DNA from 3 places in the Metabacillus sediminilitoris genome. Region 1 is predicted to be linked to each of the others. Evidence: riboswitches for the same ligand, from Rfam matches in the RefSeq annotation. Region 1 holds a riboswitch; each other region holds the start of a gene.
What was found. Region 1 has a riboswitch for S-adenosylmethionine ahead of GMB29_RS26395 (methionine ABC transporter ATP-binding protein). Riboswitches for the same ligand answer to the same signal wherever they lie in the genome.

Region 2: another riboswitch for S-adenosylmethionine. It lies ahead of mtnW (2,3-diketo-5-methylthiopentyl-1-phosphate enolase); the one in region 1 lies ahead of GMB29_RS26395 (methionine ABC transporter ATP-binding protein).
Region 3: another riboswitch for S-adenosylmethionine. It lies ahead of GMB29_RS02160 (sugar ABC transporter substrate-binding protein); the one in region 1 lies ahead of GMB29_RS26395 (methionine ABC transporter ATP-binding protein).

What each region holds. Positions count from the first base shown of each region.
Region 1 is NZ_CP046266.1:5,501,388-5,511,812, forward strand. It holds gene phnW (2-aminoethylphosphonate--pyruvate transaminase) at 1-752, opposite strand, end outside; gene GMB29_RS27560 (extracellular solute-binding protein) at 768-1,763, opposite strand; partial or broken gene GMB29_RS27565 (ABC transporter permease subunit) at 1,815-3,419, opposite strand; gene GMB29_RS26385 (ABC transporter ATP-binding protein) at 3,412-4,164, opposite strand; gene GMB29_RS26390 (DeoR/GlpR family DNA-binding transcription regulator) at 4,414-5,178, shown strand; SAM riboswitch class I at 5,369-5,473, shown strand; gene GMB29_RS26395 (methionine ABC transporter ATP-binding protein) at 5,640-6,653, shown strand; gene GMB29_RS26400 (methionine ABC transporter permease) at 6,643-7,314, shown strand; gene GMB29_RS26405 (MetQ/NlpA family ABC transporter substrate-binding protein) at 7,339-8,181, shown strand; gene GMB29_RS26410 (hypothetical protein) at 8,317-8,460, opposite strand; gene GMB29_RS26415 (SRPBCC domain-containing protein) at 8,493-9,284, opposite strand; gene GMB29_RS26420 (catalase) at 9,532-10,425, opposite strand, start outside.
Region 2 is NZ_CP046266.1:3,143,251-3,153,675, reverse strand. It holds gene GMB29_RS14945 (carbon-nitrogen family hydrolase) at 1-788, opposite strand, end outside; gene GMB29_RS14940 (pyridoxal phosphate-dependent aminotransferase) at 895-2,070, shown strand; SAM riboswitch class I at 2,146-2,252, shown strand; gene mtnW (2,3-diketo-5-methylthiopentyl-1-phosphate enolase) at 2,439-3,680, shown strand; gene GMB29_RS14930 (2-hydroxy-3-keto-5-methylthiopentenyl-1-phosphate phosphatase) at 3,677-4,342, shown strand; gene GMB29_RS14925 (methylthioribulose 1-phosphate dehydratase) at 4,339-4,959, shown strand; gene GMB29_RS14920 (1,2-dihydroxy-3-keto-5-methylthiopentene dioxygenase) at 5,058-5,591, shown strand; gene abc-f (ribosomal protection-like ABC-F family protein) at 5,881-7,584, opposite strand; gene GMB29_RS14910 (divergent polysaccharide deacetylase family protein) at 7,953-8,738, opposite strand; gene GMB29_RS14905 (aspartyl-phosphate phosphatase Spo0E family protein) at 9,061-9,312, shown strand; gene GMB29_RS14900 (ZIP family metal transporter) at 9,567-10,298, opposite strand.
Region 3 is NZ_CP046266.1:408,656-419,080, forward strand. It holds gene GMB29_RS02150 (glutamine--tRNA ligase/YqeY domain fusion protein) at 1-1,430, opposite strand, end outside; gene GMB29_RS02155 (MFS transporter) at 1,844-3,094, shown strand; gene GMB29_RS27575 (hypothetical protein) at 3,255-3,380, shown strand; SAM riboswitch class I at 3,600-3,710, shown strand; gene GMB29_RS02160 (sugar ABC transporter substrate-binding protein) at 3,915-5,042, shown strand; gene GMB29_RS02165 (sugar ABC transporter ATP-binding protein) at 5,138-6,649, shown strand; gene GMB29_RS02170 (ABC transporter permease) at 6,652-7,653, shown strand; gene GMB29_RS02175 (aspartate kinase) at 7,885-9,246, shown strand; gene GMB29_RS02180 (LacI family DNA-binding transcriptional regulator) at 9,879-10,425, shown strand, end outside.

The DNA of each region.
Region 1 (10,425 bases):
TTGGAAAAGGCAGCCACTACATGTGTTGGTGAGGTATAGCGCCATTTTCCTTCCTTGTCCATTTCCTTCCATTGATCAAATAAATCTAGTGATAAGCTACGCGCATTTCCTTCACATGCTTTTAGCTTATCTAGTTTAGCAATGACAAACCCAAACCCAGGTACACCTTGAATGCATTTATTTGCACTGCTTATTAAATAGTCAATTTCCAGTCCCGGGATATCAATTTCTATACCGCCAAAACTGCTCATTGCATCTATGATTAATGTTTTTCCATATTCCTTTGAAAGCTTTGCTATCATGTCGATTGGATTTAAAATGCCTGTTGTTGTTTCACAGTGAACCATAACAATATGAGTAATTTCTTGATCTTCTTTTAGGATACTGCTTAATTCAGCATCATTTGGATATTCATTATAAGCGACGCTATATTCTCTAAAATTTAACCCGATATATTGAGCCATTTTGACTACACGCTCACCATAAGCACCATTTGTGATTATAAGAGCTTTATCATTTGTTGAAATAGCAGTTGTCATGACAGATTCAACAGCGAACGTCCCGCTTCCTTGCATAAGCACAACCGTATACTCTTCTTCCGATGTACCGGCTAATTCAAGAAGCTGAGACCTAATTTTTTGAGTGATATTTTTATAGTCCTGATCCCATGTACAACGGTCAAATAGCATTTCCTCTTTCACTGTACTTGTTGTTGTTAATGGACCTGGCGTTAATAGTTTATAGTTATACATATTTCTAACCTCCTTTTATTTTGCTGAGTTGAAAAATTGTTGATGTTTTTCTAATAGTTCCACTGTTAATGGCTGATCAAATTTCATGAAATGTGCGGGTTTGTTAATAGAAGAAACTGTTTCACCATTATAGAGAGCAACCGGATAGTATGTTAATAAGTCTTTTCTAGCATTGTTTATGATGACCTCTGCCATTTCCATTGCTAGCTTCGTCGTTGCTTCATCATCTTTATCTACAACGGCAATTGACTCAGTGAGTGAAAAATTCCCTTCAACAGGATCGATAAAATCAATTGGTTGACCTGACTCTTTTGCTGCTACAGCTTGATGTCGGAGACCAAAGCCTGCAGCTACTTCCCCAGCTTGTACTTTCTTTATAGGACCCGAACCTGAACTTTCTAAATGCGGGCCGCTATTTGCAATTAAATCATGAAGAACCGTTTTCCCTTCTTCTTCTCCATATTGACTAATTATTGCTTGAATCATTAACCAGCCTGTCGAAGAATCTAGTATATTTGGGATCGACACGAGGTCTTTGTATTCCGGTTTTGTTAAATCCTTTAGCGATGTTGGCATGGCTAAACCCTTTTCTTTGATTACTTCTGTGTTGACAAAGATAGACCCTGTAATTGCTAAAATTGGTGTATAGTATGATGGATATTGTTCAAATGCATTTGTTTCAAAAGTTAAGTCTTTAAACATAGCATGTTTTTGTTGAGCACTATCGATAAAATAAGAACTCATTGTAACTAAATCAGCCTCAATTTGTTCTCCTTCAGCCATAAGCTTTCCGCCTAATTCAGAAGTACCTAAAGATTGAAGAACATACTTTCCTTCATATCCGGCATTTTTTAAGGCTGTTTCCATTGCTGTAATTGCTTCCTCATCACCATTTGTTCCAATTACAACCTTTTTTGCTTCATCTACTTTTTGAGTATTACACGCTACCAATGCAACTACTGTTAATCCTATTGCAAACAGAGTCAGCAACATTCTCTTCATGTTTTTCATCGTAAAATTCCCTCGCTTCTTGTCCTTCATTATGGATGATGTATTCATCGTTGTTCTTCTTTGCAAATAATCACAAAGTAACTTAATCAATAAATTTGTAAAAAAGATGAGTAAAGATAAAACAAATATTTCATTAAATTTAGCAAAATGCTGCAGCTCTTTAATTTTGCTCGCTACTAATGAGGTTTGCGCTGAAACTAAAAAGATAATTCCACTAATCGTAACCATCGCATTGATAAAATAGTAGCTAAACATCTCAATTACCGTTGATGCTGAGTTCGGTAAAATAACCCGAAAGATGGTCTTGAACCAGCTGTCACCTAATAACTCTCCAGTCGTTTCCCATGTTGGGTTCATTTTTGATAAGGAGTTTTTCGCCATTAAATATGGTGTAGTAAAGAAGTGAATGATATTACAGAGCACGATAATGGCGAAAGTTCCCTTAAAACTGCTCCCATTAAAAAGCAGTAAATACGACAAGCCTAATACCATACCTGGTACAGTATTTGTTATCATTGAAATACTATCGATGGTTGCTTTTCCTTTAATAGGTGTACGGACATTTATAATTGCTGAGCAATAGGCGACTACCGTACCAATAACAGCAGTTAATATAGCAACGACTATCGAGTTTTTATAAACAGCTGTTAAATCACTTGATTGAAAAACTTCAATAAAATGCTTTAAAGTAAAGGATGGATCATATGGAAAACTCGTTAAAAATGGTGCGATAAACATAACGGCAAAAACTGAAAACATTCCTAATAGAATAATAGATGAGATGATTCCTAAGAACGTATCTCTAAGTTTATGCTGAACTAACTCGGTATCTGTAAACTTGTCATAATGGAAATTAAACTTTTCAAGATAGTTTAAAAGAAAAACACCAAACACTGCAGGTAATAGCATTAACACTGCTATGACAGCTCCGTTATTAAAGTCAGGTATTGAACCAAGCATCACTTGATAGAGATGTGTTGCAACAACATAATATGTCCCACCAACAGAGGCAGGAATACCAAAATCAGTAAAGCTTAAGATAAAGGCAAGGACAAAGGCTCCGCCCAATGTGCCCCATAATGGACGAACGATTGTGTTCATAAAACTTCTAAAGGTCGAATCACCCATAAGTTTTGAAACGATAATATATTTTTTATCAATATATTTAAATGAATTATGAATTAGTAAAAACGCTGCAGGTAATGTATAAATCACATAACCTATTAATAATCCGTTAAATCCATAGATCTCAAATAGATTTCGCCCAACTAGCTTTGTCATTAATCCTTGATTCCCAAAAGAATACATAATTGCAAATCCATACGTGATTGTCGGGAGCAGCATCGGGATCATAATACCTATTTTTATTGCACTTTTTAATGGCCGATACATTCTCGAGCAATTAATAGAATAAGCAAGAATAAAGGCTAAAATTGTCGTAATAATAGCGGTAATGCTAGAAATTTTAATACTATTAACAATTGACTCTAACAGTTCTCGATTAGAAAGGGTTGATAGATAATTTGAGAAACTGTAACCATCACTTGTTTCGAACGAACGAATAAACAAAGAAACAAGCGGTAATAAGAGAAAGATGGCGAACAACACTACGATTGGGATAAAAATGACACGCATTCCCGGCTTAACTTTAGTCATTTTCTTCACCAAATAAGTTATAAATATTTTGTTTCTTAATATGTAATTGTTTAAGAATAAATTCTTTCACAAAGTCATTACTTGGTTTATTAATAATTTCTTGAGGTGTTCCAAATTGCGAAATTTCTCCTTGATTAATGATTAATATTTTATCTGACAACGTTAATGCTTCTTCAGGATCATGTGTGACAATAATGGTTGTAAGCTTATATTCTCTGGCAATTAGTTTAATCCGCTCTTTAATCGATTCCTTAATAACGCCGTCCAATGCACTTAAGGGCTCGTCCAATAATAATATTTTCGGTTTCATGACCAATGTTCTTGCAAGTGCAACCCTTTGTTTCTGGCCGCCGGATAATTCTCCTATTTTCTTTGTTAAATGAGGTTTTAACTCCAAAAATTCAATATACTCATTAAGCTCTTCCTCTGTAACTAAACCCTTCTTATTTTTTAAACCATAAACAATATTTTGGTAGGCATTTAAATTTGGAAAAAGCGCATAATCCTGAAAAACAATATTAAATCCTCTATTCTTCATTTCTACTTGACTCATATCGATATCATTAAAAATGATTTTTCCAGTATTCATCGTTGTTAATCCCAAGATTATATTTAATAGGGTTGTTTTTCCACTCCCACTTTGACCAAGGAGTGAAACGATTTCTCCCGTGTTAATTTCTAAACTGATATCATTTAAAACAACTTTGCTATCGAATTGTTTGCTTATATTCTGTAATTTCAGCAAACGGCTCACCTCCTTGAACACACCCTTAGTATAAAAGGGAAATGTAAATAAAAATAAAGATTTATGTAAATGAAGTGTAAATTTTGCATATATTATCAATAACTTATACATAAATTTTGACTATATTAACTCAAATTTATCAACATGTTACCTGTAACTACTTTAAAAATCTTGAATATATTATGAGTTATCAGTACACTTAAATTAATTAATGAAGGCAAAAAACGATAACTTTGAATGGGTGATTATATGTTTCCACTTGAAAGACAAAAGAAGATCCTTGAGCTGCTAATGATTAAAAAAGTCATTAAGATAACAGAGTTAACAGAGGAACTAGAGGTTTCTGTCGATACGCTTCGCAGAGATTTAAACCTTCTTACAGAACAAGGGAAAATCGAGAAAATCTATGGCGGGGTTAAACTAGTAGAATCAACATTCGGAGAATCCTCTATAGATGAACGCATGATTAGTCACTTAAAGGAAAAAGAAATGATCGCACAAAAATGCAGTGAATTTATCAATGATGGCGATTGTATTTATATTGATAGCGGGTCAACAACCTATCAAATTGCCAAATATATTAAAAATAAAAAGAATTTAACAGTCGTGACAAATTCAATTCCTGTTGTAAACGAACTCCTAAATAGTGATGTGGAACTAGTCATCATTGGCGGGAAAGTAAGAAAAAACGAAAAGTCTGTCGTTACTTACGAATACTTATTTAATTTTAGTGAATTGAATATATTAAAAGCCTTTATTTGCGCAAGTGGTATTACGATTGAAAAGGGAATTTCTGATTATAATTTAGAGGAAGCCATTACAAGAAAAAAAATGATCGAGTTATCAAAAGAAATTTTCGTAGCCGCAGATAGTACTAAATTTGGGAAAGATGTTACAATCGGCATTGCTTCCCTTGATAAGATTGATTACATGATTACAGACCATAACTTACCTACTCATTTTGTTAATCAATTCAAAAAAACTAGTACAAATCTTATTATTTCACAAAATTAAACATTTTTATAAAAACCCTATATCAGAATAGTCTACACTAGAGACATGTTCATGATGGTAACATTTCATTTCCTTTATTTTCTAGATATTAACCAATTGGGTGTTATTGTCCAATAGATATAAAATCATTTTATAGATTGACAGAACTTAACTATATTAGTATATTAGATACTATTAATTTACAAATTTAATCTTATCCAGAGAGACTGAGGGACTAGGCCCGATGACGTCCGGCAACCCCCTATTTGGGAAGGTGCCAATTCCTGCAGAATGGTTTCATTCTGAAAGATAAGCCAAGATACAGTTTCTGTTTCGATGCTCCTTTCAGATGAAGGAGTATTTTTTTTGTGTCTAGGAACGGGGACAGAATTCGCTTTATTTAAGCATACCTTCCAAATAGACTAGATTTGCTAACCTTAGGTGAAATTTGGATGTAGAAAAACATAAAAGGAGGTCATTACATGATTAAAATTCGCAATCTTTCGAAAGTATATAAAACTAAAAATGGTCAGGTAACTGGTGTGGATAACGTGTCACTGACAATTCAAAAGGGCGATATTTTTGGAATCGTCGGCTATTCCGGTGCAGGAAAAAGCTCCCTGCTTCGCTGTATCAATCTTTTGGAACGGCCTACTTCCGGAAATGTCACCGTAAATGGCACAGATCTCACCTCATTAAAAAGTAAAAATTTACGGATAGCACGGTTAAAAATCGGCATGATTTTCCAACACTTTTATTTAATTAGCCAAAAAACTGTGTTTGAGAACATTGAATTTGCCTTAAAAGCAGCGAAAATACCTTCCAAAGACATGAATGACCGTGTTGAAGCCTTACTTGATATGGTTGGTCTTGCTGATAAACGTGATGTATTTCCTTCACAATTGAGTGGAGGGCAAAAACAGCGCGTCGGCATTGCACGTGCACTTGCCAATAATCCTAGTGTCCTTTTATGTGATGAAGCCACTTCAGCCTTAGACCCGACCACAACAAAATCAATTTTAAATCTATTAAAAAAAATTAACAAAGAATTAAACATTACGATCGTTTTGATAACTCATGAAATGGATGTTGTAAAGGAAATTTGCAATCGCATGGCTATCATGCAAGATGGTAGAGTGATTGAAGAAGGTCCAGTATATGATATCTTCGCAAATCCACAGGAAGAACTCACGAAGGAGTTTATCGAAAGTGTTGTTTCATATGATTTGCCTGCTGCGATTTTTAAAAAGTGCGAAGGAACAATTATTAAAGTAACATTCAAAGGAGAGATTGCTGGAGAAGGCATCATCTCCGATACTCTCCAGCTATATAACGTAAAAGGCAACTTCCTGCACGGTTCAATTGACTATATACAGGAGGCGCCGCTTGGTATTTTTCTTATGGAATTAAAAGGAACAAGTGAAGAAATCAGCAAAGCCATACAATTTATTGAAAATCGTTCAGCCCTAGTGGAGGTGTTACGTTATGGGATTTGATATGAATCATCTTATTGAACTGATTCCAGATATAAATCTAGCATTTCTGCAAACTATTTATATGATTGCAATTTCCTTAGTCATCTCAACTGTTATTGGGTTACCGATTGGTGTCCTTTTATATGTCACAGACAAGGGCCTATTCCTGCAAAATACTTGGATCAATTCCATCATCGGTTTCTTAGTTAATATGGTGCGATCAATTCCGTTTATTATTTTACTTGTTGCATTAATACCATTAACTAATTTCCTCGTCAAAACAACGATTGGACCAACAGCAGCAAGTGTCTCACTTTCTGTCGCAGCCATCCCATTTTTCGCCCGCATTGTCGAAACGGCATTACGAGAAATTGATAAAGGTGTTGTTGAAGCAGCAATCGCAGCAGGTGCTACACCATGGATGATCATTAAAGATGTTCTTTTACTTGAAGCAAGATCTGGAATTATTTCTGCTATTACATTAACACTTATTAGTTTAGTAGGATTTTCAGCAATGGCTGGTGTTGTCGGCGGCGGCGGAATTGGTGATTTGGCCATTCGTTTTGGTTATTACCGCTATGATAATACCATTATGATCGCAACAGTCGTTATTTTAATTATATTAGTTCAGTTAATTCAGCTAATTGGTGATAAAATCGCCAAAGCTGTTAATAAAAAATAAACATCAGAAAGAAGGAATACTCACATGAAGAAATGGGTTAGTTCATTTATTCTATTATTCGCCTTAACAGCTCTTGCAGCATGCGGGAATACCGAAAGTAAACAAAGTAGTGATAGCAAAGAGAGCACAGAGTCAAAAGAAATTAAAATCGGAGCTACTGCTGGTCCTTACAGTGATATGGTTTCAAAAGCCATTATTCCTGGGTTGGAAGAAAAAGGATATAAAGTAGGGTTAGTCGAATTTAGTGATTATATTCAGCCTAATAAATCGTTGAACAATGGCGATATTCAAGCAAATCTATTTCAAAACTCGACATATCTAGAAAACTTCTCAACATCAAACAAGATGGATTTAACACCTTTAATTATTGTTCCAACAGCACCAATGGGGATCTTCTCAAACACATATAAATCTCTTGATGAAGTAAAAGATGGAGCAACTGTTTCACTACCGAATGATCCAACAAATGGAGCAAGAGCTTTCAATACATTGCAAGATGAAGGATTCATTAAAATTGATGAAAATGCAGACCCTGCAACAGTATCTGAAAAAGATATCATTGAAAACAAGAAAAACTTGAAATTTAAGCCGCTCGAAGCTGGACAGCTCCCTCGTTCTGTTGACAGTGTTGATTTAGCAGCTGTTCCTGGTAACTTCGCAATTGCTGCTAACATGGATTTACTTGACGCAATCGCTCTTGAAAATATGGCTGATCATTACCGTAATGTTGTTGCTGTAAAAACAGACAATAAAGATGCTCAATTTGCAAAAGACATAAAAGCAATCGTGGAGTCAGAAGAGTTTGAAAAAATTATCGATGAGGAATTTAAAGGATTCGGTAAACCTGAATGGATGGAAAACCGTTAAAAACCTTTAGAAATTTTCGGTATCCTCAGATTTTTTATTGCGCATAAAATAGCAGAAGCTGTCCTATTAGGACAGCTTCTTTCTTGATTTACTAACTAGATTAAGATTGGAAAGCAATTTTCTTATGTGTTTCCTTTAGCCAGCTAATGAATTGCAATCTGTCATGGACTTCAGCATGTCGATGTGATCTTTAATAGTATGATGCCACATTTTCGCTTCCACAACAGATGGATCTTCATTTTGTACAGTAAAACCGCAATTGCATGTTAATTCTTTCATTTTAATCTCTCACTTTAGGTTATCTGTTTTTATTACTTCGCTTGTTCTACGTAGTTTTTAAGCAATGTTCCGAGTAGATGCTTCCATCCTTCAGAATGCTCTTGTTCCCAGTTCTCTTCAATAACGCCTGATGCTGTATGGGAAAGCTGAAGCAACGTTGCCCCTTCCTTCTCCAGAAGACGATACACATACGAGCTGTTAACTGCTCCCTGCATTCCTAAATGTCCATGAAGGCGGATTTCTTCTGGGGCGTTCACATAGTAAACATTGCCCCACACCGCTCCTTCATGTTCCCCCCATTTTTCAATAAATTGTCCGCCTGGAACGGGTTCAAACGAAAAGTGTGAGGATACCCCTTTTGGTGCTAAACGAAATTCCCACCAATCACCAGCTTGTTCGGTTAATGCTTTAAATACTTGTTCGCGCGGAGCAGCGATTAAAACTTCTTGTTCAATACGGAAAGCACGGCTTTGTTCTTGGTCTGTTGTTGTCATCATTAAATCTCCTTTTTTTTCAACTACTGCTTGCAAGTTAAGCAGTGTGTTGGCAGTTGATTGCATGTATTTTCCTACCCAGCGGTTATGCATTTCTTGGAGTGGAACCGCGTTAAGAAAGTTTCGCCTATACTTTCCTTCACGTCTAACCACTACTAAATTCCCTTCCTCCAAGATCGTCAAATGCTTCATAATGGCATATCTTGTCACTTCAGGAAAATATTCATTTAGTTCACCTGTCGTCTTTGCTGACTGTTTAAGAATATCTAAAATCCTTCTGCGAATTGGGTGTCCTAATGCTTTAAATAATGTAGAAAGTTCGTCTTCCATACCAACGATCCTTTCGTAAAGATATCTGTAATTATAACATGTTACTTTTTAGTCACATGTTACGTGTGACCTTATAGTAACATGTTGATAAACGAAGGTCAAGACATGAGATCTATCATAATTTTTCCAGTACTAAATGTAGATATACTGAATCATCGCATTTTATTTTTGCCCGTTTCTTTAAATGAAAAAGTAGAGAAATCCTCTTACTTTATGGACCCCTCTACTTAAATGTTTTATAAACGTTTTATTTAACCAACTGACGATTCCAGTGACGATGAGCAGAAATAGCCTGTCCAAAATTTTGAGCAAATACACTCATGTCTTGATCTTCAATGACAACTCCAGGACTGTTTGCCATCACTTCCTCCTGCAGCCAGTTTTTACCTTCAAAAGTTGCTCCAATTGCTTTGTAATGTGAGAATGCTTCCTGAATAAAATAGGCAGCTTCTTCTTTAAATTTTTGACTTACACCTTTTCCACCTGCAGCATAAATCGCATCAAAAAGCACCGAATCGCACGTTAAGAATGTATGATCAACTTTTAGTTCTGTACCATCAAAAGCTTTTTGATTTCCAAGCTTATCACTAATAACTTCAACTTGAATGCCTTCAGCTATTAAAGCATTGCAAACATTCAACACGTCTTCCCCTTTAAAATCGGTACCGATAATGACTCCAACTTTACGAGTATTCGGTAATTTCTTTGTATTTAACTGGCTTAGCGCCGGAGAAGATTTCGTTACCTGTGATCCTCCCTTTTGAGGCGGCATAGCACCAATTGCTAATGCAAATGCGGTCGCTAACTCTACACTAACATTTGCAAACATATCAACTACTTGCTGCTGTACAGATTTGCTTTTTACTTTTCCAAGCTCAAAACTAAACGCGTCAATGATATGTTCTTTCTCAGGTTCGCTCATACTATTCCAAAACATCGCAGCTTGAGAGAAATGATCTTTAAAGCTTTCGCTTCGACTTTGGACCTTACGCCCTTCTACTTTTTCCTGATAATGTACATATCCGCCTTCATCTTCACTAACAGGAGCTGGTGTATTAGATGCGAGTGAATTCTTATGGTAGCTTACCTGTCCAACATTAATTGTTTGACGTCCAAAGCCATCACGCTGATTGTTATGGAA
Region 2 (10,425 bases), 2.4 Mb from region 1:
CAATCATAAAATTCTGGCAATCGGTCTGCGAATACTGGAATTTGATTTCGTACTTTTTTCACTGTTTTAACATCAATTTCGGCAGTTATGGATCCAGCTGTTTCATCAGCCTCAGCGATTACCGTTCCCCAAGGATCGATGATCATCGAATGTCCGGCAAATTCATTATTAGGGTCTAAACCTGCACGATTACAAGCAACAACATAACATTGATTTTCAATGGCACGGCTAATTAGTAGTGTCCTCCAATGATGTAGTCTTGGCAAAGGCCATTCAGCCACAACAAATAGAATTTCTGCTCCTTGTGTCATATGTGCGCGAATCCATTCAGGAAATCGAATGTCATAGCAAATGACACCAGCACTGTTCACACCATCAATTTTAAATAATCCTTTTTTATTTCCAGCCGCTAAATAATGGTGTTCATCCATCAATTTGAATAGGTGAAGTTTGCTATATTCATGAACAACCTCACCTTGATTATTGATGATGTACATTGTGTTCGTTACGCTTTCGTACGTTTTTTTAGCAACAGAGCCGCCAACAATGCTTACTTTATATTTTTTTGCTAGTTTACTTAGAAATTGTTTTGTTGTTTTTCCTTCATCATCAGCAATTTCATCAAGTCTCGTCAGGTCATAGCCTGTTGTCCAAAGCTCTGGGAGGACAATAATCGTTGGATTTTGACTTTCAACAGCAGAAGCAATTTTTTCTTCTACTTGCAAATAGTTACTGGCTGGATCGCCAAATTTAATATCGAGCTGTATACATGTAATGATAGGTTTCAATCAATTCACACCCTCATTTATAAAATTTTTACTTTACAAGTTGGTTCTAACAATATATGATTTGTGACTAGAATTTCAAGAATTTTTTGAGAAGGTGTTGTAAAAAATGAAAACATTTGAGCAATCACATTTACTAAATACATTACCTAAACAGTTTTTTGCAAATTTAGTAGCAAAAGTTAATAAAATTGTTGAACAAGGTTATGATGTCATCAACTTAGGTCAAGGTAACCCTGATCAGCCTACACCAAAACATATTATCGAGGCTATGCAGAAAGCAGTTGAAAACCCAGAATATCATAAATATTCCCCATTTCGGGGACAACAGTTTTTGAAGGAAGCGATCGCAACGTTTTATGAAAGGGAATATAGTGTGAAAATCGATCCTGCTAAAGAAGTTGCCATTCTATTTGGAGGAAAGGCTGGACTTGTAGAGGTACCACAATGCTTGTTAAATCCAGGCGATGTTATCCTTGTTCCAGATCCCGGTTACCCTGATTATTGGTCAGGTGTTGAGCTGGCACGTGCAAAAATGGAAATGATGCCACTTGAACGTGAAAATCAATTTTTGCCTGATTATAATCGCTTACCGGAGGATGTCGTCGCAAAAGCAAAAGCTATGTTTTTAAACTATCCAAATAATCCAACAGGTGCAACAGCAACATCAGAATTCTTCCAGGAAACTGTGGAGTTCGCTACTCAAAATGACATTTGTGTCGTTCATGATTTTGCCTATGGTGCGATTGGCTTTGATGGAAAACGCCCAATAAGCTTTCTAGAAACTGAAGGTGCAAAGGAGACAGGGATTGAAATTTATACATTCTCAAAAACCTTTAATATGGCTGGATGGAGAATTGGTTTTGCGGTCGGAAATCCTTCGGTTATTGAGGCGCTGAATCTTTTACAGGATCACATGTATGTAAGTGTCTTTAGTGCCATACAAGAAGCCGCTGCACATGCATTATTAAGTCCTCAAACATGTGTAGAAGAACTTAATGCCCTTTATGAATCACGAAGAAATGTTTTGATACATGCTTTTCGTGAAATTGGCTGGGATGTTACAGCTCCAGCAGGTTCGTTTTTTGCGTGGCTGCCAGTTCCTAAGGAGTTTGCATCGTCACAGGCTTTTTCTGATTATATGTTGGAAAAAGCGCATGTTGTGATGGCACCTGGAAACGGTTTTGGAGATTATGGGGAAGGGTACGTAAGATTAGGTTTGTTGACTTCTGAAGAAAGATTAGTAGAAGCGGCAAAGCGTATTAAAGCGTTAAACTTATTTTAAAATAATTGTTATTGACAAAAAAAATAGGATCTGTCATAATTCATATAAATTTCAAAAAACTTTATGAACGTTTCGTTCTTATCAAGAGCAGGTGGAGGGACTAGCCCTATGAAGCCCGGCAACCGACTTACCTTTGGGTAAGCACGGTGCTAATTCTTGCAGCATTCGCTGATAGATAAGGAGATATGCTTGTTGCACATGCATGGTACAGCCCCTTCGATCTATTAGTGTCGGAGGGGCTTTTTCTTTGTGAAAAAATGTTAAATAGATAATGATATATATTGATTAGAAATGATAGAATAAATACGAATAATATGTGAGAACATTCAGAAAACGTAAATGATTTACAAAAGAAAGAAGGTTTTAATGTGAGTGATGTAATTGCAACTTATCTCGTTCATGATGCAAAAGGTGATTTACATAAAAAGGCAGAAGGGATTGCGTTAGGATTAACTGTCGGCTCATGGACAGATCTTCCTTTGCTCGAGCAAGAGCAATTAAAAGCCCATAAAGGCCGCGTAATTGAAGTAACAGAACTAGAAGAGTGTGAAAAGACGAATCACTATTTAGGAAAGAAAGTAACGAAAGGCAAAATTAAAATTGCCTATCCTAGCTTAAATTATAGTCATGATCTTCCTGCTATTTTAACAACCGTTTTTGGTAAGCTTTCACTTGATGGGGAAGTAAAATTAATTGACCTAGAGTTTTCAGAAGAAGTGAAATCTTCATTCCCTGGTCCATCATTTGGTGTTGGTGGAATTCGTGAAACATTAGGTGTATATGACCGCCCATTACTCATGAGCATTTTTAAAGGGGTAATCGGGAGAGATCTTACGTATTTAAAAGATCAATTAGAACAGCAAGTTTTAGGCGGAGTTGATCTTGTTAAAGACGATGAAATTCTCTTTGATAATCTACTAACACCTTTTGAAAAACGAATACGAACTGGAAAAGAAATTTTACAACATGTATTTGATGAAACTGGTCATAAAGCTTTATATGCAGTCAATTTAACAGGAAAAACATATGACTTAAAGAATAAAGCAAAACGAGCAGTAGAACTTGGTGCAAATGTCCTGCTGTTTAACGTGTTTGCATATGGTCTTGATGTGTTACAAAGCTTAGCAGAAGATAAGGAAATTTCGATTCCAATCATGGCACATCCTGCCGTAAGCGGAGCAACAACAGCTTCAAGCCTATACGGTTTTTCAAGCTCACTCTTGTTAGGTAAGCTGTTACGATTAGCTGGTGCTGATTTTTCATTATTTCCATCACCGTATGGAAGTGTTGCATTGGAGCGCGATGTAGCGCTGGGTATTGCAGAAAATTGTCTAATGGAAGACTCGATTAAACAATCATTTCCAGTACCTTCTGCAGGTATTCACCCAGGTCTTGTACCATTGCTTATCCAAGACTTCGGGATCGACTCTGTTATAAATGCAGGCGGTGGTGTTCACGGTCATCCAAATGGAGCAATTGGCGGAGGGCGTGCATTCCGTGCAGCAATTAATGCCACATTATCTGGAATTTCCTTAAAACAAGCTGCAGAGTCTGACGAAAATTTAAAACTTGCGATTGAACTATGGGGAGCCAAAGAGGTGCACAAATGACAAATAGCGTAATCATTTGTGATTTTGACGGCACAATCACCGAGACAGATAATATCATTGCGATCATGAAAAAATTTGCACCACCTGAGTGGGTTGAGCTTAAAAATGGCGTGTTATCTCAGGCTGTTTCAATTCGTGAAGGTGTTGGTAAGATGTTTCAATTACTGCCATCTTCAGCAAAAAATGAAATTGTCGACTATATTCTACATCATGCAGAAATTCGGTCGGGATTTCATGATTTTGTTCGATATACAAAAGAGAAAAATATCCCTTTATATATTGTTAGCGGGGGGATTGACTTCTTTGTCTATCCGTTGCTTGAAGGATTAATTGATAAGGATAAGATTTATTGCAACAAAGCAGACTTTACGAACGAAAAGATTAAAATTGGCTGGCCGCATAGCTGTGATCATACATGTGAAAATGATTGCGGCTGCTGCAAACCATCTATTATTAGACAACTGACAAATAGTAACCAGCGTAAAATAGTCATAGGTGACTCCATTACTGATTTACAAGCTGCAAAGCTTGCAGACTTTGTCATCGCAAGAGATTTATTATTAGACAAAAGTATCGAATTACATTTGCCTCATAAACCATTTACGACCTTTTATGATGTGATTGACGTGTTGGAAAGTCTAGAGCAGGAGGTACAAGCATGAGCCTAAAGGAATCTAGATGGGAAGAGCTTGCTGATATTAAACGAGTGTTAGCAAAAAGAGATTGGTTTCCTGGTACAAGTGGAAATTTAGCCATTAAGGTTGATCAACAGCCGCTAACCTTTCTCGTAACAGCAAGTGGTAAAGATAAAACAAAAGAATCGAACGAGGATTTTTTACTTGTTGACAAAGACGGGAAACCTGTTGAAAATACTCATTTAAAGCCATCGGCAGAAACTCTTTTACATGTTGAGGTTTATAATAAAACAAATGCGGGCTGCAGTCTTCATGTTCATACAATTGATAATAATGTGATCTCAGAGCTATATGGTGATAAGGGCAGAATAACCTTTAAAGGGCAAGAAATCATTAAAGCTTATGGACTATGGGAAGAAGATGCGGAATTTACAATCCCGATCATTCACAATCATGCATATATTCCAAAATTGGCAGCAGAATTTGGAGAATATGTGAAAGAGGATGCTGGTGCGGTTTTAATAAGAAATCATGGAATAACGGTTTGGGGAAGAAATGCACTTGAAGCAAAAAAATATTTAGAGGCAAGTGAATTTCTATTTTCATATCATTTAAAATTATTAGCTTATCAATCTATAAAATAAATTAAGGTCCGTGATAATCAGCTAAATACACATATTTAGGCTGTTTCTAATAAATAATTAAAACTATAAAAAAGAGCAAAAAATGAGGAGGAAAAATCATGGCACACATTCATTTTCAAGCAACTGGACAAAGAATCACAAATCAAGAGGAAGTTGCAAGCTTTCTTGCTGATCAAGAGGTTATTTACGAGCAATGGGATATTACGAAGTTACCAGAAAATCTTCAAGAGAATTACAATCTAAGCGATGAAGAAAAAAATGAAATCCTAGAAATTTTTAAAGCGGAAATAGCAGATATTTCTGAGCGTCGCGGCTATAAAGCACAAGATATCATTTCATTATCTGATAGCACACCGAATTTAGATCAATTATTAACAAACTTCCAACAAGAACACCACCATACAGATGATGAAGTACGTTTTATTGTGAGTGGACATGGCGTATTTGTTATCCAAGCAAAAGATGGCCAGTTTTTTGATGTTGAATTAAGCCCGGGAGATTTAATCTCAGTTCCAGAGAATACAAGACATTATTTCACTTTAATGGAAGATCGAAAAGTAGTAGCTATTCGAATTTTCGTTACGACTGAAGGCTGGGTACCAGTGTATGATAAAGCGGAATTAAACGCATAAAAAACAATAAAAGGCGAGGTTAAACAGAATGATTCATCTGTTGCACCTCGTTTTTTATTGTTAATGAAAACTTGTTATATACATTTGATAAAGGCTTTTTTCTATGAGATTGTTGCTTAACAACGAAAACTAGTTGATTGGAGCAGATTGCGAGACTCCTGCAGGCGTTTACTCCGAGGAGGATCACCGCCCGCCCCGCTAAAAAGCGAGCATCCTCTCACTGCAATCAACAAAACCGCATTACTTGGTAAATAGCAACAAAGTTTGCGAAAACAGACTTGATAAAAATCTAATTTTTCTTTTGTTGCTTTAATAATTCTTGTTTTCGCTTTGCCAACAAATTAAATCGTGCATCAAGCTCCATGTATTTTTCTGAGTGGGTTGTTAAAAAACTTAATTCACCAAGTACCGCAGATATTTCAGTATTGACACGTAATAGCTCTTCTTCTACTTCATGCCTTTTTGGCTTGGATTGCTGTACTTTTTTTAACTCATACTGTTCGAGATTCATCTCAAAACGCTTTATTTCGGATTGATCGATAACAAGCAATTTATCACAAAGCTTATTCATAAAATAATAATCATGTGACACAATGATAATCGTACCTGCAAACTTACTTAATGTTTCTTCTAATTGTTCCCGACTCGCTAAATCTAAATGGTTTGTTGGTTCATCCAAAATTAATAAGTCATACTCATTAATTAGCATATTCGTCAATTTGATTCGGGTACGTTCACCTAAACTTAGTGTCCCAATCGGTTGATTTAATTTCGCCGCATTCATCCCCATGTTCGCAAGCGTCGTTCTTGCTTGAAAAAGTTTTTCTTGTTCGGAAAGATGTAAAGCCTCGATAGCTGTTTGAGCTATTGGCATATCAGCAACATCTTGACTTAAATAAGCGGTTTTTTGCCCGGAACTCATTGAGATTTCACCTTGAGTTAAAGATTCATTCCCTAATAAAATGTTCAGTAATGTCGTTTTTCCAGAACCATTTGGACCAATGATCCCAATTCTTTCGCCACTATTTATATAAAAATGGCTATTTTTAAAGAGAATTCGATCAGAAAACATTTTTGTTATGTTATTTGCTTCAACTGCTCTTTTGCCACGTTTCTGATTTGCCTCAAATTGAAAACGAACTTTTTTCTCTTCAATCGGTTTTTCTAATTTATTTTTTTCAAGTTCTTGATGTAATCGTTTAAGCTTTGATTTGATTGCTTTATCACGTTTTTTTGCTTTTACGCCATGGTATTCTTTCATACCTTCTTGCTCTCTCATTGTATGATGTGCTTTCCCAGCCCATTGCTTTAGTTGTGAGATTTGACCCTCAACCTGTTCTTTATATTTTTGTTGGACTTGATATTGATGAGATTGCTCCTCATACCGTTTTTTCTTTTCATCGCGATATTCAGAATAATTCCCATTGTAAATCACTAGTTTTCCTTGTTCTAATTCAAATATTTTTGTCACCGTTTTATCAAGAAAATAACGATCATGGGAGATAATGATAACAGATCCTTTAAACTCTTTAAGTTGATTCACTAACCAATTGACTCCATGTAAATCAAGATGGTTAGTTGGTTCATCTAAAATTAAAATGTCAGGGGGTGCAGACCAAATTTGTGCTAAAGCAATTTTTAACTTTTCACCACCACTTAATTGTAAAAAACGTTCTTCTTTCCAAGAATGTACTTTATTTAATCCCAACTCACTTGCTATTTCTAAGAAGTCGGAAGTTATCGTCTTATAATCATTTACAAAGTAATCAACAGATTGTAGCAAGTAACCAACTTTTAGTTCATCTCTTCTTGTGATTGTTCCTTCATCTGGTACGATATCACCATGAATGATATTTGCTAATGTTGTCTTTCCGGCTCCGTTTATTCCTACGAGTCCAATTTTGTCGTGTTCATTTATTTCAAATGAAAGTTGATCTAAAATTTGTTTATCACCAAAATGTTTTTTTATCTTACGTACTTGAATCATTGTCATAAAAAATACACCTCACCATTCTTATGAAAGAGAGGTTTCAATAAAAAAACCTCTCTATACCTAGAGAGGTTTCGTTTGCCACATCATACACAAATAGATATAGAAACAAATAGTTGTGTTCCTTCATCATTTTGAAAAATCACATAAAATTTGCTTATAGATGTATATGTTGAAGAATGGGCATACTAATCCAATTTCTCTAGGTTTAAATTATTCAATAAGTTGAATATTCTTGCCTGCGAAAAAAAAGATTAGAACTTCATTGCTTCAACATTCACCCTTCCGATCAGTTATTTACATTTATTATATGAAGGAATGGGGGAAAATGCAAATGTTTATTAAAAGCCATTCTAAACATAACAACATGTTTACTGTATATCAGTAACTTCCTCAGGATCAACGAATAATTCCGATAATCTGACTGCTGTCGCTTTTTGTTTAACAAGCGGAACATATTGTTTTAGGACAGATGCTGTTTTCTCTCCAGCGATACCAACATGTCCAATTGCAATGATTTCATTATCCTTATCTATTTTATTCATCAGAAGATTTGCCTGTTTTACAATATGACTTGTTGTGTACTGCTCATCAAAGAAAAGTTCATTTTCTAAAAAAGGAATCTCTAATTGATTCGCAAGAGTTGAGACAACACTTTTACTAGTTGTTTTGCTATCTAAATAATAAAGTCCTCTTTCTTTACACACTTCTAAGATAGTTCTCATCACTCGTTCATCAGCAGTTACTTTTGATCCCATATGATTATTCATTCCTACTGCATGTGGTACATCATCAATCGCTGCATTCACGCGTTTTCTTATTTCTGCATTAGTTAAATCGGTCGTAATTGCACCTGGACCTAACCAGCTTTTTTTTCCATGCAAAGGTTCCATAGGAAGGTGAACAATCACCTCATGTCCTTTATTATATGCTAGTTTTGCATCCTTTTCTGTTGTAGAGAGAAAGGGCATGACAGCGACAGTAAGGGGAATTGGTAGTGACAATATTTCGTCTGTCCCTTTCATACCATTACCAAAATCATCAATCACAATGGCGACATGTTTTTGAATGTTGGTTGATTCGGTTGTTTTTGCAAGTGATTCTAATGGCATGAATGTCAAAAAGAGGAGATTCAATATTAAAATAGTTTTAAACATATGTTTTTTTCTCCTTCGTATGTCAGGTTTCACTTATTTTGACCAGCAAGGAAAAAATCATGTGTTATGTACATGTTTATTCATTCATTTTTTTACTAATATTTGAAAAAAAGTAGTTTATACTAAAAAAGTTGTGGGAATAGATAGAGTAATGTTAAGTAAATAGTAATTTTTTCAAGAAATTGTCATAATTACAGTTGCTAAGTTTGTCTAAAATTGCGAATCTATTTACAAACTTAGCAAAATCTGTAATACTTCACAAAGGATATTGTTATTTGTATAGTTAACAAATCATTTTTTGTAGAACGGGGAGGGGCTCTCGATGAACCATGATCGATTAAAAGCAAAACTTCTTGAGAAAATTAACAATAAAAGAGAAGAAATGATAGAGATTGCAATTAAAGAAGGATATACAAGTGAAATGGCAGTAAATTGCAGTCAAGATTTGGACATGCTTCTTAATGAGTATCAACTCATATTAATAGAAGAAAAAGCAATGGCAGCACGCCCGTTATATGATTTAGTGCACTCAATGAAAATGTGGAATATAGGGGACAGCGTTCATTATAGTTAAAAAAAGTCAGGTCATTATCCTCGATAAAGACCTGACTTTTTTCGTTCGATAATTTGTATAGGTTGTAATCGCCTCTACATGATATTTACTAGAGCATGTTATGGCAGGGTCAAGGCGCATACGCTTTTCAAGGATGTCTTGCTCCAGCGCCTAGCTCCTCGAGGTCATAAGCCACGTATGAAATGTAGGTAAAGAACACCTTCATTTCATTCGCGTCTTATGAATGTCAGGGCTGAACAGGCGCTTCCACTTTTCTAGAAACTATTAATTAAAATAATCATAAAAAGAATTCCTATAATAAATGAATATGTCGCAATGCGCTCGTTGCCATCTCCATGGCTTTCTGGGATAAGTTCTTTATAAATGATAAACAGCATTGCACCAGCAGCAAACGATAGTCCGTATGGAACAAGGAAGCTTAAATAGCTTGTTAAGTAAAAGCCAAGTAAGGAAGCGACAATTTCAACTGCACCAGTTGCGGTAGCAATTAAGAAGGCTTTTCCTTTCCCGATACTTTGATTTATTAAAAATAAAGCAACTAAAAATCCCTCTGGTGCATTTTGTAATCCAATTGCAAAAGCGATTAAATTTCCAGTTTCAGATACATCTGATGCATAACTTACGCCTACGGATAACCCTTCAGGAATATTATGCAGTGTAATAGCGGCAACAATTAGCATCGCTTTTTCATCAAATTGAATGCCACTTTTTGTGTGTTCTAAATCAATATGCGGGATCGCTTTTTCTAATGTTGTTAAAATAAGCACTCCCAAAAATAAGCCAATTGTTACTTCAAGTATTCCTCCAAATTTTAATGACTCAGGTATTAGTCCTAACATTGCGGCAGTCATCATAATTCCTGCTGAGAATGCTAAAAGGATATCACGCCACCTATGTGTAATTGACCCTTGCAAAAACAGTATTGGAATGGCTCCTAATCCTGTTGACAGTGCAGATAATATACTTCCGATTAAAACTCCAGACATTTAGGCTTACTCCTCCTGAAATGATCCACCTTTTATCTAAAAATTCTTACTTAAAAATATTATAGCGGAAAAAACAAGTTTTGAAACAATGTATAACAATTACTATGCTTAAATTTAGTGAAGAATG
Region 3 (10,425 bases), 510 kb from region 1:
TTATCAAGAATTAGTGGTTCATATAAACGGAATTCGGCAGGAAGAGCATGCTTTGCATCAACCCAATGCAGAGTACCTTTCACTTTACGTCCAGTAAATCCTGTTCCACTTTTTGTTTCAGGATCATACGTACAATGAATCTCAAGCACATTTCCGTCCTCGTCTTTGATAACCTCTTCACATTTAATGAAGTAAGCATGTTTTAGACGTACTTCATTACCAGGGAACAAACGGAAGTACTTTTTAGGAGGATCTTCCATAAAGTCTTCTTGTTCGATGTAAATTTCACGAGAAAACGGAATTTGTCTCATACCCATTTCAGGAACTTCAGGATTGATTTCAGCGTCTAACATTTCAACTTGATCTTCAGGATAATTCGTAATGACAACTTTTAGCGGGTTTAGAATTCCCATTGTACGAGGTGCTTTAAGCTTTAGATCTTCACGAACAAAATGTTCAAGCATTGCTTCATCAACAGTACCAAAGCCTTTTGATACGCCAGTTTCTTTTACGAATTCACGGATTGCTTCAGGAGTGTACCCTTTTCTTCGTAAGCCTGAAATTGTTGGCATACGCGGGTCATCCCAGCCGTCAACAAACTTTTCATCTACAAGCTGTTTTAATTTTCGTTTACTCATAACAGTATTAGAAATGTTCAAACGGCCAAATTCAATTTGTTGCGGTTTATTTTCCATTTCACATTCTTCAATCACCCAGTTATAAAGAGGGCGTTGATCTTCAAATTCTGTCGTACATAAAGAATGTGTAATTCCTTCGATTGCATCTTCTAGTGGGTGGGCAAAGGCATACATTGGATAAATGCACCAAGCATCACCAGTGTTATGATGTGTTGCATGTGATACGCGATAAATAACTGGATCGCGTAAATTGATGTTAGGTGAAGACATATCAATTTTTGCGCGAAGAACCTTCACACCATTTTCGAATTCGCCTTTTCTCATACGTTCAAATAGATCGATATTTTCCTCTACTGAACGATTTCTAAAAGGACTTTCTTTACCAGGCTCAGTTAATGTGCCGCGGTATTGTCTAATTTCATCAGCGTTCAAGTCATCAACATATGCTTTGCCTTTTTTAATAAGAAGCATTGCGCGATTATACATTTCTTCAAAATAATCAGAGGCAAAAAATAATCCGTCCCATTGATAGCCTAACCATGCAACATCTTCCTTGATTGCTTCAACGTATTCAATATCTTCTTTTAATGGGTTTGTATCATCAAAACGTAAATTTGTTTTTCCATTAAAATCATCTGCTAATCCAAAGTTAATCACAATTGATTTTGCATGACCAATGTGAAGGTATCCGTTAGGCTCAGGTGGGAAACGAGTATAGACATTATCACGTTTTCCAGTTTCAAGATCCTCTTTAATAATACTTTTTATAAAGTTTGAGGAATTGTGTTCCAAATGAAATCAAACCTTTCTTTTTTATGTAAAAATGAGTTCTGTAACCATTATACCAATAGTAACGAAAAAGGGTAATTTACTCTCTTAATATATTTAGTAATAATATCACTATTTACATGATAACTCATCTGTATACAGATGAGTTTCATTAGAAAAAAGATAAGAAGGAATATGGAGTAACCACATGGTATGAAACAGAGTTGTATTTAAAAGTGAACATGTTAAATCGGACCCACAAAAAATAATAAAAATTTAAGTTCTTCCAGTTTCCTAATTAAAGGAATTTTTTTGGGTATTTGCAATTATTATATATGGTACATTATGGTTTTGCAGGACTAGAAATATAGTTGTTTATTTCAGCCTTAACACCCGCAAACAGCATGAAGTGCGACTAGAATTAGTGGAGGAATCGGATGGAAAAAGAAACTACTTTTAAAGACTTTATTGGAAATCGATTTATTCGCGCGATTTTACTGTCAGGTTTGTTCTTGCAGCTTGGTATTTGGGTAAGAAATTTTTCTGTGTTACTTTTTGTTATGGAACAAACGAATGAAGATCCTTTTGCAGTATCAATGATTTCGGTTGCTGAATATGCTCCAATTTTTATTTTTTCCATTATTGGAGGGACGTTTGCAGACAGGTGGAAACCAAAGAGGACGATGGTTTGGTGTGATATTTTAAGTGCTATTTCTGTTTTTGCTGTTTTAATTACGTTAATCTTTTCATCTTGGCATGTTGTCTTCTTTGCGATGCTAATATCATCAATACTTTCGCAGTTCTCACAGCCGTCTGGAATGAAGCTATTCAAAGTACATGTTCCTGAAGCACAACTTCAAATGGGAATGTCTATTTACCAAACAATGTTTGCCTTGTTTATGATTATTGGGCCAGTTATTGGGACTGTGGTGTTTCAACAATTTGGAATTGAAGTATCAATAGCCATTACCGGTGTTATGTTTTTGTTTTCAGCTGTAGCATTAATGTTTTTACCTGCAGATAAAACAATGGAAAAAACGACTGAACAAACAACCGTTGTAACAGAGTTTGTTCAGGGATTTAAGTATGTATTGAAAAATAAATTTTTAACACTTCTTGGAGCGAATTTCTTTGTTGCTGGTTTAGCAATCGGCTTAATACAGCCATTAGGTATTTTTATCGTGACAGAGAAGCTGCAGATGAATAAGGAATTTATCCAATGGTTTATGGCGATAAATGGAGTTGCCATGATTATAGGCGGTGGAATTGCATTAGCCATTTCAAAAAAAGTCAAGCCGATTCGAATGCTTGCGGCTGGAATGCTTGTAAATGCTATTATGATTTCAATAATGGGTTTCTCAACTATTCTTTGGCTTACATTAGCAGCACAGTTTTTTGCGGGATTAATGATGCCGGCAATCCAAATTAGTATTAATACAATGATTCTTCAAAATGCAGAAGAACCATTTGTTGGACGGGTAAACGGGATTATGACACCGCTCTTTATGGGTGGAATGGTGTTGATGATGAGCCTAGCAGGGATAGTCAAACAGCTTACAGGTTTAGCTTTAGCCTATCAAATTTCTGCCATTTGCCTGATAATTGGTGTCATACTTGTGATGCCCCTCGTACTCAACAGGAAGGATCAGAAGAAGGATGTGAAATTTTCAGCTAAAGAAATGGGATGAAACAGAAGCATAAGTAGTGGTCATTTACGACATACTTATGCTTTTTTTGATTCTAGATTATATCAGTATTTATACATACTTTATCTTACTAAATAGATATACCAACGTATATAAAAATCAATTATGAATATAATAACGGAGTCTAAAAGGAGGTGTAACCATGCCAAATTTAAATGATAATAAATTTAGAAAGATACAATCTGAAAGTCAAAAGCAAGGTAAATCTCAAGAAGAGTATGCAGCAGAGCTTGATCGTAATCGAGCGAAGAGCCAAAAGAAAAAGTGAACCATATTGTCATATTTTTGCGTAAAGATCACAAATACAGTCTAACAGATTTCCTGCCGTTTATGAATTGAAGGGTATGAACCTTCTATTTATAAACGGCTTTTTCATTGAGAATAAAATATTTTCTGTTTAAAAAATATTCAAAAAATAGTTGACATTATTGCGATACCCAATTAAAGTATATTTATTCTTTCTTTTACTGAATTGCATATAAACAATCTCTTATCAAGAGTGGCAGAGGGACTGGCCCGATGACGCCCGGCAACCGTTCTATTATATAGAATTGGTGCTAATTCCTGCAAAACCTTATTTGGTTTTGAAAGATAAGAGAGGAGACTCCTTATATATTTTGTGGCGAAACCTCTCTATCTTTAGAGAGGTTTTTTGTATTATCAGGTTTTATCTTTTAAAAGGCGATAGTACAAGAAAAACGAAGACTTTCACTACTAAACGATGGTGTTACGTCAAGTTTTTATTATGTTAATGAAATGTAATTGAAGCAATATCAATAGAGAAAAGGGGAGTCACAAACACATGAAAAAGAGATTTCTAAATTCTGCATATTTATTAATTCTTGTATTTACTTTGTTATTAACTGGATGCTCTTCAGGTGGTGGAGAAACAACTGCGTCTGTTAAAGAGAAAGGAAATCAAGATGTATCACTAGATGGTGTTCCAGAACGATTTACTGGTGATGATGTAACAAAAATTAAAGTGATTCGAAAAATTGGTGGTGATGATCATACTGCTCAATTTTTTGCCGGTGCAAAAGAAGAGGGTGAAGCGCTTGGCTTCCAGGTAGATGTATTTACAGCAAATGGTGACACAGCTAAATTTCATGATGCTATTGCACAGGGATTAGAGGAAGATTATGACGGGTTTATTATTTCACATGGAGATGATGCAGCAACAGTCGCTGAAGTACAAAAACTTGTTGATGCAGGTAAAAGCGTTGTAACTTTTGATTCAAATGAAGAGTTAGCGAAAGTTGAAGGTGTAACACTGACATCCCAAGATGATGAAGCACTTGCTACGTTAGCTTTAGACCAGCTTATTAAAGATACAAAAGGTGAAGCTAACATTGTATATCTTTGGGTAGACGGTTTTCCGCCAATGGTGAGACGTAATGCGGTCTATCAAGAAAAATTAGCCAGTAATCCTGGTTTGAAAGAAATTGAACGATTTGGAGTGGCTTCAGCTGATACATCAGTACAAACTCAAAATGCTGTAGCAGCAATGTTAAATAAACATCCTAAAGGTGAAATTGACGCAATATTTGCAACATGGGATGCATTTGCAATTGGTGCAGCTCGTGCAATTAAAGAAGCCGGAAGAGATGAAATAAAACTTTATGGGATCGATGTCTCAAATGCTGATCTTCAAGAAATCCAGGATAAAAGCAGTTCTTGGAAATATACAGCAGCAGTTGATCCTAAGCTGATTGGTGCGGTAGATATGAGATTACTAGCTAAAAAGTTAGCTGGTGAAGAAACACCTGAGACGTATAACCTTGAAGCTTCACTTATTTCTCAAGATGCATTAGCAAAATCTAGTGAACCTATTAACATGGTTAATCTTGCAGATTCAATTGAAGGCTGGGGACAATCAACAGCATTTGAAGAAGAGTGGATCAAAACATTAAAAGAGTATTATAAAAAATAATTTTAAGGTCTTACAAACACTCTCTTTGCTAGTTTAAGAGAGTGTTTGTTTTTAGCATAAGGTAGAATGCTGATTTATAAGAAAGGAGGCATGTTATGTTGAGTACGTTGTTAGAAATGAAAGCTATTTCGATTGAATTTCCAGGAATAAGAGCATTAAATTCAGTCGGTTTTTCAATAAAAACTGGGACAACACATGCACTTATCGGTGCGAATGGTGCTGGAAAGTCAACGTTAATGAAAGTCTTATCAGGTGCTTATGATCATTACACAGGTGATATATTAATTGATCAAAAGCAAGTGAATATCCGAACACCAAAGGATGCGCAAAGCAGCGGTATTCAAATTGTTCATCAAGAGGTAGACACAGCATTAATTTCTTATTTAACAGTAGGGGAAAATATTCTGTTATCCAAAACTGTTAATGATAAGGGGAGAAGCTTCTTTGTAAATTGGAAGAACCTTCATGAAGAAGCAACAGATATTCTGCAAAGCTTACACATAAATGTATCTTCCAAAAGATTAGTTAGCGAATTATCCTTGGCAGAAAAACAAATGGTGCTAATTGCAAGAACAGTTTCAACAAATTGCCGCTTTCTCATTTTAGACGAACCAACGGCCCCGTTAAGCCATTCAGAAACAAAGGAGCTCTTTCGTATTGTGAAGGAGCTGAAAGACAAAGGTGTAGGAATTATCTTTATATCGCATCGCCTTCCTGAAATATTTGAGATTTGTGAAGAGATTACAATTATGAGGAATGGAAAGGTTGTGACACATGAGTTAATTTCGAATACTACACCAAATAAGGTCGTGGAACTAATGTTAGGAAGGGAACTTACAGAACAATTTCCTCAAAAATCTTTATCTTTCGTGACGGGTGAAGCCATTTTTGAAGTGAAAAATCTTTGCGATTCAGATAAATTAACAAATATATCTTTAACAGTGAATAAAGGTGAAATTGTTGGGATAGCAGGTTTAGTTGGCGCAGGGAAAACAGAATTATGTAAGGCATTATTTGGCGAAACAAAAATAAAGACTGGAGAAGTAAAACTGCATGGAAAGGTATTGCGCTTATCTAATCCATATCAAGCAGTTAAGCAAGGAATCGCATTAGTTCCGGAGGAAAGAAGAAAAGAAGGAATTCTCGTTATGGAATCTGTCTCGACAAATTTAACGGCAGCGAATTTAGGGCGTTTTACAAAACGTTTGGGTTTTATAAATAGAAAGGCAGAAAGAAGCACATCATTAGAGCTCATTGAGCGCCTTGGGATAAAAACACCTTCAGAAGAAGCAATGGTTCAACATTTATCTGGGGGAAATCAGCAAAAAATCGCAATTGGCAAATGGTTAATCGCTGATGCTGATGTATATATCTTTGATGAACCGACAAAAGGAGTCGATGTCGGGGCTAAAAAAGATATTTTTGAACTCATTTTAGAACTTGCCAACAAAGGAAAAGCGATCATTTATGCTTCCTCTGAGCTTTCAGAGATAATTGGGATTACGAATCGTTTATATGTTCTATATGATGGACAAGTCGCTAAGGAAATAGAAACAAACGTAACAAACGAAGAAGAGCTACTATTTTATTCAACAGGAGGGAAGTAAGGATGAATCAATCACATCCTGTACAAGTGAATAATCCTTCTAAAAGGACATTCGATTTATTCCAATTTTTATATAAATATGGAACAATCCTAACAATCTTTCTCTTAATCATCATATTTGCCGCTACGAATCCATCGTTTATTCAAGGTAATAATATAATTAATATTTTACGTTCTATTTCGATTGTGACAATTATCGCGATTGGAATCACCATTTCTCTCGCTGTAAATGGATTTGATTTATCAGTTGGTTCTGTAGCCTCTCTATCGAATGCAATCGTCATTTCAATGTTTGTGTGGTTTTCGCAAAATACGGTTGTGGCTATTTTTTCGGCTATTGTAGCTTCACTGCTTGTCGGAGCCTTAAATTCATTTGTCATTGTAAAGCTAAAGGTTCCGGATATGCTTATAACGCTGGCGACTATGTTCATTGTACAAGGGATAGCACTCACGTACACAAAAGGAGCAACAGTATCGCAAAATATGGTAATGCCTGACGGAACCTTTTCAACAGGAATCATCAGTCCTCTTTTTGAAAAAATTGGTCAAGTACCATGGATTATCCTTATAATGGTCGTTGTTGTTGTTGTCGTTCATGTTTTCCTAACTTACACAAAACATGGACGTTATATGTATGTGATTGGCGGTAATATCGAAGCGGCTAGGTTAACAGGAATTCCTGTTAATAAATATAAAGTAATCGCCTATTTGTTATCAGCATTATTTGCTGCAATTGGCGGGATTGTCCTTGCTTCTCGCGTGATGACAGCTGAAATAAATGCGGGATCTCCTTATTTAATGGATTCAGTTGCTGCTGCGTTTATCGGATTTTCTGTTTTAGGTGCAGGAAAGCCAAATGCATTTGGCACTTTTATTGGGGCTGTTTTAATCGGTATTCTTCAAAACGGACTTGTGATGATGTCTGTACCTTACTTTGCAATGGATATCGTAAAAGGGACAGTACTTGCATTTGCACTTGCGCTTACTTATTACAGAAAAAAATAACGGGATGGATTTTTCCATTTGAAGCACATTTGTTACCAATTTAGAGCATACTGTATAGAGGATATGGAGGCTATATGCTAGTCTCCTGCATGGCTTAAAAGTTACAATGTATTGTCCTTTCTGGATAAACAAATGTATTTATGCAGAAGAAATTTCTTGATTAATTAAGCAAAACGGGCGATAATAAAACATATTATTGACTGAAAATTTTAAATTGTAGGAGATGTGGAAATGAAGGTTGTAAAGTTCGGAGGTTCTTCCTTAGCGTCAGGGGAACAACTTAAAAAAGTACTGCAAATCGTTGTCTCAGATCCAGATAGAAAAATCGTAGTAGTCTCAGCTCCTGGGAAACGTTATTCCGACGATATTAAAGTGACTGATTTATTAATTGAGTGTGCCAAAAAGCATTTAAATAATGATCATGCTGAACCTGTTTTTGCGGCGATCATCGAGAGATACGCATGCATTGCAAAAGAATTATCAATTTCCCTCGATATTATAGAGAAAATTTCTAATGATTTAAAGGATATTCTTAACGGAGATAAGAGTAAGCCAGAAAGTTATTTAGATGCAGTGAAAGCAAGTGGAGAGGACAATAATGCGAAGCTTATTGCTGCTTATTTTCAACATCATGGTGTTGAAGCACACTATGTAAATCCAAAGGATGCAGGATTACTAGTTTCAGATGAACCTGGAAATGCGCAAGTTTTGCCGGAGTCTTATGATAATTTATATAAATTGCGTGAAAGATCAGGAATCATTGTCTTTCCAGGATTTTTTGGATACACAAAGAGCGGTGAAGTTCTTACGTTCTCAAGAAGTGGCTCAGATATTACAGGTTCTATTTTAGCTAACGGAATAAAAGCGGATTTATATGAAAACTTTACAGATGTGGATGCTGTTTACTCTGTTAACCCAACGATTGTAAAAAATCCAAAGGAGATTAAAGAGCTAACATACCGTGAAATGCGCGAGCTTTCATACGCAGGGTTTTCTGTTTTTCATGATGAAGCTTTAATACCAGCATTCCGTGCAGGTATTCCTGTAAATGTAAAGAATACAAATAACCCATCTGCACCGGGAACAAGAATTGTTAATGAACGAACTAATTCGAACGGTCCTGTCATCGGAATTGCAAGTGATAAAGGGTTTTGCAGTATTTATGTGAGCAAATACTTAATGAACAGAGAAATCGGCTTCGGTCGTAAACTGCTGCAAATTTTAGAAGATTTCGGTTTAACATATGAGCACACACCATCAGGTATTGATGATGTAACAGTTATTTTAAGACAAGATCAAATGGATGAAGAAATGGAAAAAGCAATCCAAGACCGTATTATGACTGAATTACATGCAGACGAAGTGATCATAGAACATAACCTTACATTGATTATGGTTGTTGGTGAAGGAATGCGTCATAATGTCGGTACGACAGCACGTGCATCAAAAGCACTTGCTAATGCAGGTGTAAATATTGAAATGATTAATCAAGGTTCATCAGAAGTTAGCATGATGTTTGGGGTAAAAGAATTGCAGGAAAAACGAGCTGTTCAAGCCCTTTATAATGAGTTTTTTGTAGCTGTGCCAGTTTAATTGTTAGAAATAAAGAATAAAGATGCTAGGTTAACCTAGTGTCTTTTTTGTTGTTTTCATAAGCATTGCAATATTGGCTTAATAATGAAATATGCGAAAACAATAAATTGTCTATATTCGATAGTATTGCTTGAACAAAATAATTTTTTCCTGTTGAATTTTTTTGTCCCAACTCATAAAGTTATAAACCAAACACTAATTTTCTACAGGTTTGAGTCGACCGGACTATGCTGAATCTTTATCACAAACATTTATCTTGAATTCGTTACAATCTAAACAACAATCTTTTAAAAAGGAAAAATTTGTAGCTATATAACAGTATTAGGAATGGTTGATTAAAAACGAGAGGATGCACGATGACCGTGGGGCGGGAGGTGAGCCTCCTCGGAGCTAGCGCCTGCATGAGTCTCATCTGTCCCGCTGCTCCCGTAGTAGTCTCGCATATCCGTTCCAATCAACCTAAATAGTTTTTGTTCAAGGAACCTATTTAAAAGCAACTATCTTTTAGAAAACAGCCTTTAAAAAAGAGGCCTTTTTATTTGCTGTTTTAAAAATCAGTTTCAACTATTATTAGATAAGTTGATTTCGTGTATACTTGTTACAAGCAAATTAAAGTTGGAGTTGTATTAAAGATGACAATTGGAGAAATTGCAAAACTAGCTGGTGTTGCAAAAAGTACAGTTTCGCGGTATTTGAATGGCGGATCTGTTGGTGAACGTACAAAAATAAAAATTGAGCGTGTTATTAAAGAGACTGGATATGTTCCTAATACATTTGCTCGTAGCTTAAAAGCGAAGAAGACGAATATTATTGGCACAATTGTTCCTAGGCTTAATTCTTATGCAACATCTCAAACATTAATCGGAATTGATGAGCAACTAAGAGAACAGAATTATCAGTTACTCATATCAAATACTAGTCAAGATATTAAACGCGAAATTGAAAGTATCTATACATTAGCAAATCAAAAAATTGCAGGAATCATTCTGTTGGCGACACGATTAACAGATGAGCACTTTGAAGCCTTTCAAAAAATAGATGTCCCAGTATTGTTAGTTGGGCAGCAAGATCCACGTTGCTATAGTTTAATCCATAATGATGAAGAAGCTGGGTATGAGCTTGGGAGATATATTATTGGTCAAGGTCACAGAAAAATTGCTTATCTTGGGGTGACAGAAG